DNA from 4 places in the Kitasatospora sp. Xyl93 genome. Region 1 is predicted to be linked to each of the others. Evidence: riboswitches for the same ligand, from Rfam matches in the RefSeq annotation. Region 1 holds a riboswitch; each other region holds the start of a gene.
The links. A riboswitch is a leader RNA that binds a small molecule or an ion and turns the genes downstream of it on or off. The one in region 1 is predicted to bind cyclic di-AMP.

Region 1 (4,167 bases):
AGTTCGGCGAGCCGCTCCAGGTCGAGGTGGGCGGGCAGTTCGGCCAGCGAGATGATCCGCTCGCCGCCCGGGCCGGCCACGGCGAACAGGTCGATCGGTCCGAGGTGCTTCTCGGCGGTGTCCACGAGGGCGGCGACGTCGCTGGGGCGGCGGATGTCGCCGCAGACGCCGACGACGGGGCAGCCCGGCCGGTCGAGTTCGGCGGCGAGGTCCTCGGCGATGCCGACGTGCTGGTCGGCGATCAGCATGCCGACGGTGCCGGCCGCGGCGAACCGGCGGGCGAGGCCCGCGCCCGACCCGCCGTCGAGGACCGCGACGACGACGACTGACCCGCTGACCCGCATGGCCTGCTCCTCCCTGTGGGCAACACCGCACCGCGCCCACGCGTACTGCGGAGGATCGTAGGCACGTCCCGATCCCCCGCAACAGGGATTACCCCTCAGGTGACCAGGCTCACGCCCGCCCCGCGGCCAAGAGTCGGCCAAGAGCTGTCCACGGACCGGCCACGGACCGGCCACGGACCGGCCACGGACCGGCCACGGACCGGCCACGGACCGGCCGGGAACCGGCAACGCGGCGGCAACCGACCGGCCACCGGCCGTCGGGCGCGCCGGAGGCGGTCCGTCGGAGGGAGGGCGGTCCCGTCGCACCGGATACGGTCGATCCATGCCAGCTCAGCCCCACCCCGCCCGGCCCGCCGCCGCGCCGTCCGACGCCCCCGCCCCGCAGCTGTTCACCTGGGAGTTCGCCGCCGACCCGTACCCCGCCTACGCCTGGCTGCGCGAGCACGCCCCGGTGCACCGCACCACGCTGCCGAGCGGCGTCGAGGCCTGGCTGGTGACCCGGTACGCGGACGCCCGGCAGGCGCTCGCGGACAGCCGGCTGTCGAAGAACCCGGCGCACCACAGCGAGCAGGCGCACCGCACCGGACGGGTGGGCATCCCCGGGGAGCGGCAGGCGGACCTGATGACCCACCTGCTGAACATCGACCCGCCGGACCACACCCGGCTGCGCCGGCTGGTGTCGAAGGCGTTCACCCCGCGCCGGGTGGCCGAGTTCGAGCCGCGGGTGCAGCAGCTCACCGACCGGCTGATCGACGGCTTCGCGCAGCGCGGTTCGGCGGACCTGATCCACGAGTTCGCCTTCCCGCTCCCCATCTACGCGATCTGCGACATGCTCGGGGTGCCGTCCGAGGACCAGGACGACTTCCGCGACTGGGCCGGCATGATGATGCGACACACGAAGCCGGGCCAGGGCGGCAGCCAGCGCGGCGGCGTGGGGCGGGCGGTGAAGCGGATGCGGGCGTACCTGCTGGAGCTGATCCACCGCAAGCGGGCGGACCTCGGGGACGACCTGATCTCCGGTCTGATCCGGGCCAGTGACCACGGCGAGCACCTGACCGAGAACGAGGCCGCGGCGATGGCCTTCATCCTCCTGTTCGCGGGCTTCGAGACCACCGTGAACCTGATCGGCAACGGCACGTACGCGCTGCTGCGCAACCCGGAGCAGCGCCGGCTGCTGCAGGAGTCGGTGGCGCGCGGGGAGAGCGCGCTGCTGGAGACCGGGATCGAGGAACTCCTGCGCTACGACGGGCCGGTGGAGCTGGCGACCTGGCGGTTCGCGACCCGCCCGCTGACCATCGGCGGGGTGGACATCCCGGTCGGCGACCCGGTGCTGGTGGTGCTGGCGGCGGCGGACCGCGACCCGGCCCGGTTCGCGGCCGAGAACACCCTGGACCTGGCCCGGACGGACAACCCCCACCTGGGCTTCGGGCACGGCATCCACTACTGCATCGGCGCCCCGCTCGCCCGGCTGGAGGGGCGTGCCGCGCTGGCCACGCTGCTCTCCCGGCTGCCGGACCTGCGGCTCGCGCAAAGCCCGGAGGACCTGCGCTGGCGCGGCGGTCTGATCATGCGTGGGCTGCGCGAACTGCCGGTGGAATTCAGCCCGGAGAGCCGCTCCCCGCACATCCCTCCGCACACCCCTCCGCAGGCCCCGTCCGGGCCTGCGACAGGCTGAGACCGCGCTGATAGAGGTCGCCGACCGCCCGCCGATAGGGTGTGAACACCCATCAATCCGGACATAACGCCGCCGTTGGTAGGCGATCGGATACGGGCCGTAATTGTCGTGTGATATCTGCGATATGAGCTTGTGATCGGTCTGATGATCTGTCTACTCTCCCTGGAGTTCGCAGCTGCGGACCTCGTGCGCGGAACGCCGAATCCTGCCCGCCGCGCCACGGGAAACCGACCAGACCCTGGGCAGGGGCGGGGGAACCAGGTTTGTTGCCGTCTCCCACGGCTTGGGGTGAAGCCGCCTGAGCGGAATCGTTTCCGCGTACGGCGGCCGGGCCACCTCCCGGTCCGAACCCGACAGCTCACCTCGCAGGCGTGCGGAGAGGGACCTCTTCATGCTGTTCGTTGGAACTGGCCGCCACCGTCGTCGCACCCAGACCGAGAAGGCCATCGCCGTCGCCGGTGTGGCCGGCGTCGGACTCGCGATGCCGCTCCTCACCGCCACCGGCGCCTCCGCCGCCCCGGCCTCCACCTGGGACTCCGTCGCCCAGTGCGAGAGCGGTGGCAACTGGAGCATCAACACCGGCAACGGCTTCTACGGCGGCCTCCAGTTCACCTCCAGCACCTGGAAGGCGTACGGCGGCACCGCCTACGCGGCGCAGGCCAACCAGGCCAGCAAGGCCCAGCAGATCTCGGTCGCCGAGAAGGTCCTGGCCTCGCAGGGCCCGGGCGCCTGGCCGGTCTGCTCCCAGAAGGCCGGTCTGACCAAGGGCGGCGCCCCGGCCGTGGTCGACACCTCCTCGGACGCCAAGCCGCAGTCCGCCGCCAAGCAGCAGGCGCCGAAGCAGCAGGCCCCGAAGCCCGCCGCCAAGCCGGCCGAGAAGCCGGTCGCGCAGCAGCCCGTCGCCCAGAAGCCGGTGCAGAGGCCCGCCGCGCAGCCGGTCCAGCAGGCCGCCCCGCAGCAGCAGGCGCAGGCTCCGGGCTTCTCCGGTCACGCCGGCTGGGACGCCGACGCCAAGGTGTACTGGTACCAGAACAACGGCGCCTGGTACTGGACCAGCCACCAGAGCGTCTACCAGCAGTACGCCGGCCAGGCCGCCCAGCCGCAGTACGCCCCGCAGGCCGCGCAGTCGGCCCCGCAGGCCACCGGCCACGACTACACCGTGCGCGCCGGTGACACCCTGTCGACCATCGCCGCCGCCCAGGGCGTGTCCGGCGGGTGGCACGCGCTGTACGACCAGAACCACGCCACCGTCGGCGGCGACCCGAACCTGATCATGCCCGGCCAGGTGCTGCACCTCGGCTGAGCCGTCGGGCCCGGTGCTGACGCCCGTCGGCGCCCGACGCCGACACCGTTCCACCCCGCCGTCCGAAGGGGACCGGTCCTACCGGTCCCCTTCGTCCGCATTCGCCCGCTCCGGTGGGACAAGCTGGGGCAAGCAGGTGAACTACCGGTGCGTAGCGGGGCCACACGTTGAGACGGGACCGAGGCGGACGTGGCCCCGGGAGCCCGGGCGGTTAGGCTCTGGTCGTAACGACTCCGCAATCGTCCTGCTGACAGCACCACCGTCAGACCGGACCCTGCTTCCGCAAGGAGATGCCTCGTGCCGTCCATCGATGTCGTCGTAGCCCGTGAGATCCTCGACTCCCGCGGCAACCCCACGGTCGAGGTCGAGGTCGGCCTCGACGACGGCAGCACGGGTCGTGCCGCTGTCCCGTCGGGTGCCTCCACCGGTGCCTTCGAGGCCCTGGAGCTGCGCGACGGCGACAAGAACCGCTACTTCGGCAAGGGCGTCGAGAAGGCCGTCCTGGCCGTCATCGAGCAGATCGGCCCGGAGCTGGTCGGCTACGACGCCACCGAGCAGCGCCTGATCGACCAGGCCATGCTGGACCTGGACGCCACCCCGGACAAGTCCTCGCTCGGCGCCAACGCCATCCTGGGCGTCTCGCTGGCCGTCGCGCACGCCGCCTCCGAGGCCAGCGACCTGCCGCTGTTCCGCTACCTGGGCGGCCCGAACGCGCACGTCCTGCCGGTCCCGATGATGAACATCCTCAACGGCGGCTCGCACGCGGACTCCAACGTCGACATCCAGGAGTTCATGATCGCCCCGATCGGCGCGGAGTCCTTCTCCGAGGCCGTCCGCTGGGGCGT
Region 2 (4,167 bases), 2.6 Mb from region 1:
TCCAGCGGGAGCTGGCGCTGCCGGTCTCCCAGATCCGCCCGGCGGACCTGGTGGAGGCCGTGGTGCCGGGGGCGGCCTCGCCGCACGACGTGGCCCGGCGCGGGCTGGCCGAGGACGATCCGGCGCTGCTGGACCAGTTGCTGGCGATCCCCCAGGTGCACCTGGTGGTGGACGGCTACAACGTGACCAAGACCGGCTATCCGGCGCTGCCGCTGGAGCAGCAGCGGATCCGGCTGCTGGGCGGGCTGGCGATGCTGGCCCAGCGCACCCAGGCGGAGGTCACCTGCGTGTTCGACGGGCAGGACCTGGACGTCCCGGTGATCATGGCGCCGCCGCGCGGGGTCCGGGTGCGGTTCAGCCGGACCGGGGAGACGGCCGACGAGCTGATCCGCCGTCTGGTCCGGGCCGAGCCGCAGGGCCGCCCGGTGGTGGTGGTGTCCACCGACCGGGAGGTCGCGGAGGGCGTGCGGAAGGCGGGCGCGCGCCCGGTGGCGTCGGTGCTGCTGCTGAACCGGCTGGCCCGGCCCTGACCTGCGCCGGACGCGGGCCGGACCGCATGACGGCTGGTCAGCGGCTCGTCCGGAGCGTTGTGGGGGTCCCGTGAAGTCAGCGTGGGGACCGGGGTTCACGCCATCGGGGGAGTAGCAAAACGGGTAGATCTTCACTAGGGTCTGGCGTCAAACCTATTTTCCGGAATCTCATCCCATCAGGTGAGCCCGTAGGAAGAAGGAGCCGGTCCCTTTGGCCTCCCACCGCCGTCCCAAGCAGCCGAGCCGCGCGCGGGTCTCCGTGCTCACCGCTGCCGCTGCGACCGCGGTCGCGCTCTCCGCCCAGGTGGCCGCGCACGCCGCGCCGCAGCCGGACAAGACGGACGTCAAGGCGCAGATCGACCAGCTCCAGGAGGAGCAGGAGCAGGCGGCGGAGAAGTACAACGGCGCCAAGGAGCGGGCGGACCAGCTGCGCAAGCAGGCCGACCAGCTGCAGGACCAGGTGGCCCGCGGCCAGGAGCAGATGACCCAGCTCCAGGGCGGCCTCGCCGAGGTGGCGGGCGAGCAGTACCGCGCCGGCGGCATCGACCCGTCCGTCCAGCTGATGCTCTCCTCCGACCCGTCCGGCTACCTGGAGAAGGCCTCGACCGTCCAGCAGGCCAGCACCAGTCAGGCCGAGGCGCTCAAGGGACTGCTGGAGCAGCAGCGCCGGCTGGACCAGCAGAAGGCCGAGGCGGCCGCCGTGCTCGCCTCGCTGGACAGCACCACCAAGGACCTCAACCAGGCCAAGGCGGACGTCAACACCAAGCTGAAGGCCGCCCAGGACCTGCTGAACTCGCTGAGCGCCGCCGACCGCGCCGCGCTGCGGGCCCAGCAGGCGCAGGACGACCGCGCCTCGCGCGGCAACGCGCGGGTGGACCTCGGCAGCCTGCCGCCGGCCAGCGGCTACGCGGGAGCGGCGGTGGCCAAGGCGATGAGCAAGCAGGGCTCGCCGTACGTGTGGGGCGCCACCGGATCGACCACCTTCGACTGCTCCGGCCTGATGGTCTGGGCGTACGGGCAGGCCGGCGTCTCGCTGCCGCGCACCTCGCAGGAGCAGGGGCACTACGGCACCCGGGTGCCGTCGCTGGACCAGGCCCAGCCGGGCGACCTGGTGATCTACGGCCCGAGCATGTACCACGTCGGGATGTACATCGGGAACGGCATGGTGGTCCACGCGCCGCACACCGGTGACGTGGTGAAGGTGATGAAGGCCGACGCGATGCCGATCAACACCATCCGCCGGGTCTGACGGTCCGACACGCCCGGGACGTTCGTTCGGGAGCTGTGAAGAGCGCCACCTCCGCCGCGGGGGTGGCGTTCGGCTTTTCCGCCTTTTGCGGCCGCCTGCTGAGAACCGATCAGCCTTGCGTGCACCATTGGTCACCATCGGTCATTTTCACAAGGGAACTTGGGCAATCTTCCATCTTTTTTCTGACAAGGATTTGAACGGATCACGGTTCAGTTACTAGGGTCATGCTCCGAACCACCGCACTGTCGATCGCCCAGCCAGGGTGGCGGCGGTGGTTACCGCCGAGTTCGCGAGGCAGCGGGGCAGGTCGAAGCGACTGCCCGACAGGGGAGCCCAGTGACTGGGGGCGCTGCGGAGCGGAGCCGGGGAACCACGTTCCTCCGGGGTGAATCGGCGCCAGGTCGGCCGAACGGCCGTGAGGCGTCGTAGGGCATGCTTCCGGCCCGAACCCGTCAGCTCACCCGGTAGGCGGACGTAGGAAGAAGGAGCCCGCCTTCGTGGCGTCCCATCGTCGTCCCAAGCCCGCCGGCCGCGCCCGCGTCTCCATCCTGACCGGAGTCGCCGCCGCAGCCGTCGCCCTCTCCGCGCAGTCCGGCGCCCACGCCGACCCGCAGCCGACCAAGGACCAGGTCAAGGAGCAGGTCGACCAGCTCAACGAGCAGGCCGAGGTCGCGACCGAGAACTACAACGCCGCCCAGGCCAAGCAGCAGGAGCTGGAGAAGCAGGTCTCCGGCCTGCAGGACCAGGTGGCCCGTCAGCAGGCGCAGGTCACCGAGCTCCAGGGCGGCCTGGCCGAGATCGCCGGCGAGCAGTACCGCAACGGGGGGATATCCCCGACCGTCCAGCTGATGTTCTCCTCCAGCCCGGACAGCTTCCTCAGCCAGGCCGACGCGCTGAACCAGGCCGGTGCCACCCAGAAGGGCCAGCTGAAGGAGCTCCAGGAGCAGCAGCGCAAGCTCGACCAGGACCGCAACGAGGCCCAGGGCAAGCTCGCCGAGCTGGAGTCGACCACCCAGCAGCTGAAGACCGCCAAGGTGGAGGTCCAGGGCAAGCTGAAGGCCGCCCAGGACCTGCTCAACACCCTGACCGAGCAGGAGCGCCAGGCGCTGCGCCAGGCCGAGGAGAAGGCCGCCGCCGACGCCAAGGCCAAGGCCGACGCGGCCGCCCAGGCGCAGGCGCAGGCCGATCGCGCCTCGCGCGACAACACCCGCGGCGACCTCTCCGCCCCCACGAGCACCGCCCCGACCACCACCGCTCCGGTGAAGGTGGCCCCGGGCAGCTCGCGCGGTGCCGCGGCCCTCGCGGCCGCCGCCTCCAAGGTCGGCAGCCCGTACGTCTGGGGTGCCACCGGCCCGAGCTCCTTCGACTGCTCCGGCCTGATGGTCTGGGCGTTCAACCAGGCCGACGTGTCGCTGCCGCGCACCTCGCAGGCGCAGGCCTCGGCCGGCACCCGGATCGGTACGGACCTCTCCCAGGCCCAGCCCGGCGACCTGCTGATCTTCTACAGCGACGCCCACCACGTCGGCATCTACGCCGGCAACGGCCAGGTGCTGCACGCCCCCCGGACGGGTACCAACGTGCGCTACGAGGCGGTCACCAACATGCCGCTGACCGGCATCGTGCGGGTCTGATCCCCGCTCGGCCGCTTCCGGGCCCGGCTTCCCCCAGGGGAGGCCGGGCCTGCGGCTTTTCCGGCGCGTCGATCTGATGTCCGATTAGGGGTCGAATATTCGGGTTCGGAGGGGTTTGGACTCGCTTGCCCGGACTCGCTAACGTCTGCCACCGGACTCCCGCTCGACGGCCGCCCGTCCCGGTGCGGCGGTGGGGGCCCGCGCCGCAGGATTGGAGCCCCCGCCGCCATGTCCGTGCACCGCCGTTCCCAACTGCTCGCCCGGGCGCTGGTGCTGACCACGGCCGCCGCCACCGCGCTGGGCGTCGCCGCCGGAGGTCGCGCCCAGGCCGCCCCCGGCAGCCCGGACCCGGCCGACCGTCAGGACGTCAAGTCCCAGGTGGAGCAGCTGTACGACGAGGCCGAGCAGGCGTCCGAGAGGTTCAACGCGGCGCAGGAGGCCCAGCGGCGGCTCCAGGGCGAGACCACGGCCGTCCAGGGCGAGATCGCCGTCGCCCAGGACCAGCTCAACGAACTGCGCGGCGACCTGGCGACGGTGGCCGGGGCCGAGTACCGCGGCGGCGGGATGTCCCAGACCGCCCAGCTGATGCTCTCGCCCGACCCGGAGGACTACCTGGCCCGCGCCCGCACCCAGGGCCAGGCCGCCGCACGCCAGCAGGAGACCCTGCACGAGCTGGTCACCCGGCAGCGCCGGCTCGACCAGCGCCGCTCCGAGGCGGCCGACAAGCTCGCCGAGCTGGACCGGACACGCCGCTCGC
Region 3 (4,167 bases), 410 kb from region 1:
AGGGCCTCGGCGCCCTGCTCGTCGATGAGGGCGAGGGCGTGGTCGACGACCTGGCCGGGGGTCAGTCCTACGCGGGGCATGGGTTCGGGATCTCCGTACGGGTGGCGGCGGGCGGGGACGGGGCTCAGCCGAGTTCGGCGAGGAACGGCAGCAGGGCGTCCGCGGTGGCCGCCGGGTTGTCGGCCATCGGGTAGTGCCCGGACCCCTCGATCATCACCTTCCGCGCGCCCAGGGCGGCGGCCTGCCGGTCGGCGACGAGCTCAGGCTTCGGGAAGTCGGGGTCCGCGCTGCCCATCACCACCAGCGCCGGGCACCGTACCGCGGCCGTCCAGCCGGCCGGCGCCGAGTCGCCGCGGACGTACCCGCGGGTGGCGGCCTTGCGGCCCGGGGTGCGCAGCGCGGCGACCAGGCCGTCCACGTACGCGTCGAAGTCGGCGGGCTTGGCGCCGGGGAAGGCCATCCGGCGCAGGTAGAAGCCCCAGGAGGCCGGCCAGTGGACGAGGGCCGTGCCCATCAGGCCCATGACACCGCGCATCAGGGCGCCCGGCGGCGGGTTCTCGACGAAGGCGTCGAGCAGGACGATCCCGGCGACCCGCTCGGGCGCGTCCCCGGCGGCCCTGACGACGGTCGCCCCGGTGTAGGAGTTCCCGGCGAGCACGGCGCGCTCGATGCCGAGGTGGTCGAGCAGGGCGAGGACGTCGCCGGCGAGGGCGGCCGGGCCGTAGTCGTCCCAGGCGACGGAGGACTCGCCGAAGCCCCGCAGGTCCATGGTGACGACCCGGTGGCCGGCGGCGACCAGCAGCGGTCGCAGGTGCCGGTAGGCGGCCCGGCTGTCGAGCATGCCCGGCAGCAGGACGACGGGGGTGCCGTCGCCCTGCCGGGTGTCGTCGAAGGCGATCCGGCCGCCGGGAACGGTCAGGTACTGGGTGCTCGGGGTGGTGGTGCCGTTCATGGTGGTCCTCCTCGGGCCGCCGGTGCGGGGCATCGGCGGTGCTGCCGATAGCCATAAAGCTAAGGCTAATAGCCTTAGCCGTCAAGCGGTCGGCGGTCGAATCGGCGCAGGGGGCGGTCAGACCCCCTCCACCTTGAACGGGTCGTGCTCGCTGAGCAGCTTCTCCAGCCGGGCCTGGTCCACCCGGGTCACCATCTCGTTGGACTCCTGCCGGTCCCGGATCACCTTCGCCAGCGTGAACGCGGAGGTGACGGTGTAGAGGAGGCCGATCCCCAGGAAGGCCCGGGTCCACCCGCCGACCGGCAGGTAGGCGATCCCGGCCGCGAGGGCGGTGCCCGAGACGGCGAAGGAGAGGACGGCCTGGATGTAGTAGGCGGCCGTGGTGCGGCTCTGCATCGGAGTGCTCATGGCGTCAGGATGCGGCCGCCCGGTCGGAGCGCACATGAGTAGGCGTACTCAGATGGGGCCGTGCATGAGGGGTCGTTCGTTGACGTTCGATCACCTGGGCGTAAGCTGCTCCGAACGGATGGCTTGGAATCAGAGCCTCCTAGGATTAACGTTTGATAACGCAGCGCGGTCGTCAACGCCGTACCCAGACGGCACCGTGCGCCGTCGCCTAATCCCGCCGACCGGCCCCCGGGCAGGTCAGGGAGCCGGGGAACCACGTTCCTTGGGGTGAATCGGCGGGGCCCCGGCCCGGCCGTAGGAGACCTTCCTGCTCCGAACCCGTCAGCTAACCCGGTAGGCGCGAAGGAAGGAAAGGAGCGCGCCTCCCGTGGCGTCGACGCACACCCCGGCACACCCCGGCTCCGCAGCCGGCACCCAGCTTCTCGACCACCCCGGCACGGACGGCCCCGAGGCCTTCGGTCCGGAGGCCGAGACCAACCGCCACCGGATGCCGCGTCAGACCCGCGGAGCCTCCCCGCTGCTCGGCGTCACCGCCGTCGCCGCCACCCTGGGCGCCACCGGCTTCGCCTCGGCCACCCCGGCCGTCGCCCCCGCCGTCGAGGCCCCGGACGAGACCCCGGTCGCCCTCTCCGCCGACCCCGGACTCGCGCTCGCCGCCCGCATCCAGCACCAGGCCGACAGCCAGCGCACCGCCGCCGAGGAGACCGCCCGGCTGCAGGCCGCGCAGGAGGCGGAGGCCAAGGCCGCCGCCAAGGAGGCCGAGGCCAAGCGCGCCGCCGAGGAGGCCGAGCGGGTCAAGGCCGCCGCCCTCACCCTCCCGGTGAAGGAGTACCGGCTCTCCGCCCACTACGGCCAGAGCGCCCGCTACTGGGCCAACCTGCACACCGGCCTGGACTTCGCCGCCGACACCGGCACCCCGGTCTACGCGCTCGGCCAGGGCACCATCACCTCGGCCGGCTGGGCCGGCTCGTACGGCTACCGGATCGTCGAGACCCTGCCCGACGGCACCGAGATCTGGTACTGCCACCTCTCCTCGATCACCAAGGGCTCCGGCAAGGTCGTCTCCGGCCAGCAGATCGGCAAGGTCGGCGCGACCGGCAACGTCACCGGCCCGCACCTGCACATGGAGGTCCGCCCCGGCGGCGGCGCCCCGGTCGACCCCGAGCCCTGGCTCGAGCAGCGCGGCCTCACCCTCTGACGCACCCGCGAAGGCCCCCGGCCCGGAGCCGCAGCTCCCGGGCCGGGGGCCTTCGCGCGCCGGCTCATTCCTCGACGGGCAGCTGCGCCAGGTACGCCTCGATCTCCTCGTGGCCCGGCTCCGGCGCCAGCTCCGGGAACTCCGTCACCAGCAGCCGCGGCAGCCCCGGCACCGTCCACCCGCCGAACAGGTCGAGCGCCGCGTCGACCGCCGCCTCCTCGAACCGGCCGAAGTCCCCGGCCAGTTCGTCCGGCATCGGCCGTCCCAGCGAGGTCAGCTCGGCCAGGTTGCGGTAGCTGCGCCGCATCAGGCCCTGCTCCAGCAGCCGCCGCGCGCCGTCCGTGGCCATGCCGACCGCCAGCACCCGGCCCGGGCCCCAGCCCTGCTCGTCCGGCTCGTCCAGCCAGCCGGCCGGCACCAGCGCCCCGTACGCGGCCAGCCGCTCGTCCTCCGACAGCTCCGCGAAGCCGGCCAGCCAGTCCCGCACCGCCGCCGCGTCCGTGACGTCCACCCCGTGCGCGTGCAGCAGCAGCGCGTACAGCCGGGGCCAGGTCACCAGGTCGGCGCGGCGCAGCAGCCCGGCCGCGACCTCGCCCTGCCACTCGGCCTCCGCGTGCAGCCGTTCCTGGCGCTTGGCGTTCAGCCGCCGGGCCGCCCGCTGGTGGTCGATCAGCAGCCGGACGGCGTCGCCGTAGGCCAGCGGGTCCTCCTCGGGCGCGGGTTGGACGTACAGGTGGAGGCGCTCGTACAGCAGGTGCTCCACCGCGTCGGAGGTCAGTTCGGGCCAGCCGTCGCGCATCCTGCCCTCGCCCAGCTCCAGCAGCGCCAGCACCGCGCGCAGCGGCCCCTCGGCCACCGGCGCGCGGCCCTGCTCGGCCGCCCAGGCGAGCAGGTCGGCGGCCTTGGTGCGCGGGGCGAGCCGCAGGTCTTCGTCGTTCATAGTCCGAACGGTAGCCGCCGGGCGGGGATAGGGTCGGCAGCCATGGTCCCCGTACGACTCACCGGCCCGCGACTGGCCGTCCGCGAGTACCACCACACCGAGCGCGACGTGGACGCGCTGCACGCGCTGTTCGGCGACCCGGAGGTCACCCGCCACCTGCCGTTCGGGCCGAGCGACCGGGAGGAGTGCGCCGACCAGGTCGAGCTCTACCTGGAGGAGGCGATGGCCGGGGAGCGGGACACCTACCGGCTCGCCGTCACCAGGCTCGCCGACGCCGAGGACCCGGCGGACGCCACGCCGGTCGGGCAGGCCTCGCTCACCCTCGACGGGTACCGCGCGGCCCAGCTCGGGTGCGTGCTGGCCCGCGGGTCCTGGGGGCGCGGCTACGCGGGCGAGACCGTCGGCCTGCTCTGCGACCTCGCCTTCGGGGCCCTGGACCTGCACCGGGTGGCCGCGCGGGTCGCCGTGGCCAACGAGGCCTCCGACCGGGTGCTCACCCGGCTGGGCTTCCGGCGCGAGGGGCGGCTGCGGCACGACGGGTTCAAGGACGGCGTCTGGACCGACTCGTACCTCTACTCGCTGCTCGCCGACGAGTGGCCCGGCCCGGCCGCCCGGACGCAGGGGGGTTAACCCCACCCCGGATCCGCCAGGCCCCCGGATCCCGACCGG
Region 4 (4,167 bases), 2.1 Mb from region 1:
CTTGACGCGATGATAGCTGCAGTGCACGTGCATCAGCACGGGACGTTGCAGGTGCACCAGGCCTTTTACCCGCATCCGCCAACTCTTCACGGGCCTTCTCCTGACGGTACGTAAACGGACATAGCCGATGATTCACCGGGCTCGTGATAACCGGCCGTGAGCACCCCCCCGCTGAATGTTGATCTTCGAACGCCGGGAGTCGCACCCTCGTGACCCTCCGTCAAACCATCCCCATGCTGTGAGACATCTCACGTGCCCCAGGTGCAACGGCCGCCCCCGCGGATCGCGTCGTGGCAACCACCCGCGACCGCGCGGGGGTTGGGTGAAGAATGTCCGGATTGTAGGCAAAGCGCCCGGACCGGCGCCGGAGACGCACCCGGTCCGCGCGGGGTCCGCACCGCGACCGCGCGAATCCTGTCCGGCAGCCGACTGCAAGCCCGACGGGCGGATGTCCTACGATCTCCGGCATGAGCACCGCAGCCATTCCGGGCGCGCCACTGCCCGTCCGCACTCCAGGCTCCCGTGCGCGGGGGCGCCACCGTCGTCCCGAGCGCCCCGAGATCCCGGCCGGCGCCCCGGCCCTGGTGCTCGCCGTGCCCGCGACCGCCGGGCCCGAGTCCCGCTCGGTCGTCGAGGAACTGCTCTCGATCGTCCGCACCGAGCAGAACGGCGTGCAGACCACGGTCGGCTACCTCCCCGGGAACGGCGCCGAGGTCGCGGGCAGCGAGGACCGCACGGTGGCCGAGCTGCTGGCCCTGGCCGCCGAGGCCGGGCTGCCGATGCCCGTCCTGGTGCCGCTGGTGCCCGGCCCGCACACCTTCCTGAGCGAGCTTCACGCGCTCGCCGCCGAGTACGGCGCCCCCGTCACCGACCCGCTGGGCCCGCACCCGCTGCTGGCCGAGGCCGTACACGTCCGGCTGTCCGAGGCCGGACTGGCCCGGGCCGACCGCGCCCGGCTGTTCGCCATCGCGACCGCCGCCGACGGCGTGGTGCTGACCACCGTCGGCGGCGAGGACGCGGCCGCCGCGGCCGGCATCACCGGTGTGCTGCTCGCCGCCCGACTGGCCGTGCCGGTCGTCGCCGCGGCGCTCGACGTGCCCGGCTCGGTGGCCGCGGCCGTCAACCACCTCAGGGACACCGGCTCGCAGCGCCCGGCGCTGGCCCCGCTGGTGATCGGCCCGGAGGCGGACTCCGAGCTGCTCGCCACCGCCGCCGAGGAGACCGGCTGCCCGTCGGCCGCGCCGCTGGGCGCCTACCCGTCGGTCGGCCAGCTGATCGCCTCCACCTACCTGGCCGCACTGCCCATGCCGTCCGCGGAGGACCTGGCGCGGGCCGAGGCGGAGGCCGCGGCCGCCGCCGAGGCCGAGGGGGCCCTGGAGGGCGTTCGCGGCGCCCACGCGGCCGCCGAGGGATCCCTCGGGCAGTAGTCGACACCGCGCGCCGGTTCGCGCGCGCAGAAGGGCCCGGAACGGTTCGCGTTCCGGGCCCTTCGCATCGGCCCCACTTGCATTGCCCGCCGGCATCGACCCCCGCCCTGTCGGGCCCATGGGGATTGGCGCCTTCCATGGCTGGCCACGGCCGACCCGTCCCGTACGGGGAGTCGAACGGCAATGAAGTGGAATGTCCGTTCTGGCGTCATTTGAAGGGAAATAGGGAGCGCGGCCCCGAGCACGTGAATCGAGGCCGCTCCCCCACTCTCCGGAGCACACTGTTCCGCAATTCGACGCCCCGTCACGTCACTTCTGAGGCGAAGCCAGTTGTCGCTTTCCGCAACAGCATTGCTTGAAAACGATCATTTACGATCATGCTCGGCCGCAATTCTGGCAGTTCCCACTAAACCGTGATGTGCATCACAGGCATTTGCGGTTTGAACTTAAGTCTGATTAACGTGCTCCCCGTTCGTGACCACACGAACCCGGTTCATCCGCAACGCCGAGTCCTGCCGTCGGATGTCCTGGCAGCGCGAAAACGCACCACGGCAGGAGCGGGGGAACCACAGGTAAGTCGCCCCGGACCACTCTTCGGAACGGTCCAGGGCTAGGGGTGAAGCCGCGCTCACCGCGCGGCCGGGCAACTCCAGCCCGAATCCGACAGCTCACCTCGCAGGCGTGGGAGAGGACCGCGTCTTCATGCTGCCCACCAACGGCACCAGCCTGTCCAGCCGCACCCGTCGCGTGATCGCCGCCCTCGGCGTCGCGGGCGTCGGCCTCACCGTCCCCTGCCTCACCTCGGGCACCGCCTCCGCCGCCACCGTCGCCACCTGGGACAAGGTCGCCCAGTGCGAGAGCGGCGGCAACTGGAGCATCAACACCGGCAACGGCTTCTACGGCGGCCTCCAGTTCACCTCCAGCACCTGGTCCGCCTTCGGCGGCACCGCCTTCGCGGCGCGCGCCGACCTGGCCACCAAGGACCAGCAGATCGCCGTCGCCGAGAAGGTCCTCGCCTCGCAGGGCCCCGGCGCCTGGCCGGTCTGCTCTGTCAAGGCCGGCCTGACCAAGGGCGGCACCCCGGCCGCCGTCGACACCTCGGCGGGCTCCACCGCCGGCTCGACCACCGCCGCGCCGGCCCAGAGCGCCAAGCCGGCCGCTCCGGCCGCGAAGCCCGCCGCCAAGCCCGCGCAGGCCCCGGCCGCCAAGCCCGCCGCGCCCGCTCAGGACGCTCAGGCGGCCGGTGACTCCGCCGCCTCCGGCAGCCGCGGCGACTGGGCCCAGAAGCGCCAGCAGCAGGCCCAGGGCGGCGACTACACCGTGGTCGAGGGCGACTGGCTGTCCTCGATCGCCGACCGGCACAACGTGCAGGGCGGCTGGGAGCGGCTGTACGAGCTCAACCGCGGCACCCTGACCGACGGCCCGGACACCATCTACCCGGGCCAGCACCTGTCCTTCGACGGCTCGTCCGCCGACAAGTCCGGCGCGGACTTCACCTGGTTCGACCGCTCGCAGAAGTCCGGCCAGTCCGCGAACGGCGGCGCCGTGAACGCCCAGCCGACCGCGCAGTCCCAGGCCCCGGCCGCCAAGCCGGCCGCCAAGCCCGCTCCGCAGCCCCAGGCCCAGACGCCGGCTCCGGCTCCGGCTCCGGCCGCCACCGGCAGCATGGCCGCCGCGGTCTCCTTCGCCGAGTCGAAGGTCGGTCAGGCGTACGTCTACGGCGGCACCGGCAACGGCGGCTGGGACTGCTCCGGCCTGACCCAGGCCGCGCTGCGCGCCGCGGGCATCTCCGTCCCGCGCGTCGCCGCCGACCAGGCCGCCGCCAGCACCCACGTCTCGCTGGACAGCCTCCAGCCGGGCGACCTGCTGTTCTGGTCCAACAACGGCAAGGACTCCGGCGTCTACCACGTCGCGATCTACGTCGGCAACGGCAAGTACGTCGAGGCCGCCAACCCCAGCTCGGGCGTCCGCGAGCAGACCATCGCCAACTGGGCCCCGGACTTCGCCGGCCGGGTCTGAGGACGGCGAACGGCCGACAGCCGACAGCCGACGGCTGACAGATAACAGATAACAGATAACAGATTTCATCATCTGTCAGCTGTCAGTCGCCATTCGAACGCTGACCACCCGCCACCCCGGGGAGAGTCTGGTCGCTCTCCTCGGGGGTTCCGGCGTTCCCGGACGGGCCGGCCGCCCTGCTCCCGTTCCGCAGATCCGCCGTATTCCGTGGTGGACACCTCCTCGCAGCGGGCATGCTGCTGCTCTGCACCCGAGGAGGAGTCACATGGCCCAGGTCACCGTCACCCTCGACGCGAACCTCGCGATCGACGCGATGATGCTCTCCGGCACCAAGAACCCACAGGACGCCGTCGAGCTGATCCTGCGCGACTACCTGGCCCGCGGCCGCCGTACCGAGACCCGCACCGGCGAGGCCGCCGACGGACACCGGCTCACCGCCGACCGTCCGACCGGCCAAGAGGGCTGACCACCCGACGGCCGCCGGCAACCGGACCGCCCGCCCCCCGCCGGCCGACCGCCCCCGACCCCAGGGTGGCCGACCGCGCGCACGCCGAGGGGCCCCGGAGAGCAACCGCCCTCCGGGGCCCCTGCGTCGGCCGTGACGGCCGGGGCTCAGCGCGCGCAGGCCCCGGTGGACCCGCGCATCACCAGCTCCGGCTGGAACATGAACTCGCCGCGCTGGACGGCGTTCCCGCCGACCTCCTCCAGCAGCGCGTCCACC

Region 2: another riboswitch for cyclic di-AMP. It lies ahead of ACZ5GH_RS09500 (NlpC/P60 family protein); the one in region 1 lies ahead of ACZ5GH_RS21680 (transglycosylase family protein).
Region 3: another riboswitch for cyclic di-AMP. It lies ahead of ACZ5GH_RS19890 (M23 family metallopeptidase); the one in region 1 lies ahead of ACZ5GH_RS21680 (transglycosylase family protein).
Region 4: another riboswitch for cyclic di-AMP. It lies ahead of ACZ5GH_RS30230 (transglycosylase family protein); the one in region 1 lies ahead of ACZ5GH_RS21680 (transglycosylase family protein).

Annotation. Positions count from the first base shown of each region.
Region 1 covers NZ_AP029185.1:4,834,243-4,838,409, forward strand. Annotated here, with positions in the region: gene ACZ5GH_RS21670 (SDR family NAD(P)-dependent oxidoreductase) at 1-344, opposite strand, end outside; gene ACZ5GH_RS21675 (cytochrome P450 family protein) at 667-2,019, shown strand; cyclic di-AMP (ydaO/yuaA leader) riboswitch at 2,239-2,405, shown strand; gene ACZ5GH_RS21680 (transglycosylase family protein) at 2,411-3,322, shown strand; gene eno (phosphopyruvate hydratase) at 3,620-4,167, shown strand, end outside.
Region 2 covers NZ_AP029185.1:2,213,997-2,218,163, reverse strand. Annotated here, with positions in the region: gene ACZ5GH_RS09510 (NYN domain-containing protein) at 1-530, shown strand, start outside; gene ACZ5GH_RS09505 (C40 family peptidase) at 742-1,779, shown strand; cyclic di-AMP (ydaO/yuaA leader) riboswitch at 2,117-2,266, shown strand; gene ACZ5GH_RS09500 (NlpC/P60 family protein) at 2,277-3,410, shown strand; gene ACZ5GH_RS09495 (C40 family peptidase) at 3,639-4,167, shown strand, end outside.
Region 3 covers NZ_AP029185.1:4,428,555-4,432,721, forward strand. Annotated here, with positions in the region: gene ACZ5GH_RS19875 (TetR/AcrR family transcriptional regulator) at 1-80, opposite strand, end outside; gene ACZ5GH_RS19880 (alpha/beta fold hydrolase) at 125-952, opposite strand; gene ACZ5GH_RS19885 (YiaA/YiaB family inner membrane protein) at 1,070-1,360, opposite strand; cyclic di-AMP (ydaO/yuaA leader) riboswitch at 1,556-1,714, shown strand; gene ACZ5GH_RS19890 (M23 family metallopeptidase) at 1,728-2,558, shown strand; gene ACZ5GH_RS19895 (hypothetical protein) at 2,623-3,498, opposite strand; gene ACZ5GH_RS19900 (GNAT family N-acetyltransferase) at 3,541-4,128, shown strand.
Region 4 covers NZ_AP029185.1:6,963,101-6,967,267, reverse strand. Annotated here, with positions in the region: gene ACZ5GH_RS30235 (sirohydrochlorin chelatase family protein) at 468-1,427, shown strand; cyclic di-AMP (ydaO/yuaA leader) riboswitch at 1,952-2,122, shown strand; gene ACZ5GH_RS30230 (transglycosylase family protein) at 2,109-3,446, shown strand; gene ACZ5GH_RS30225 (hypothetical protein) at 3,712-3,912, shown strand; gene ACZ5GH_RS30220 (LacI family DNA-binding transcriptional regulator) at 4,059-4,167, opposite strand, start outside.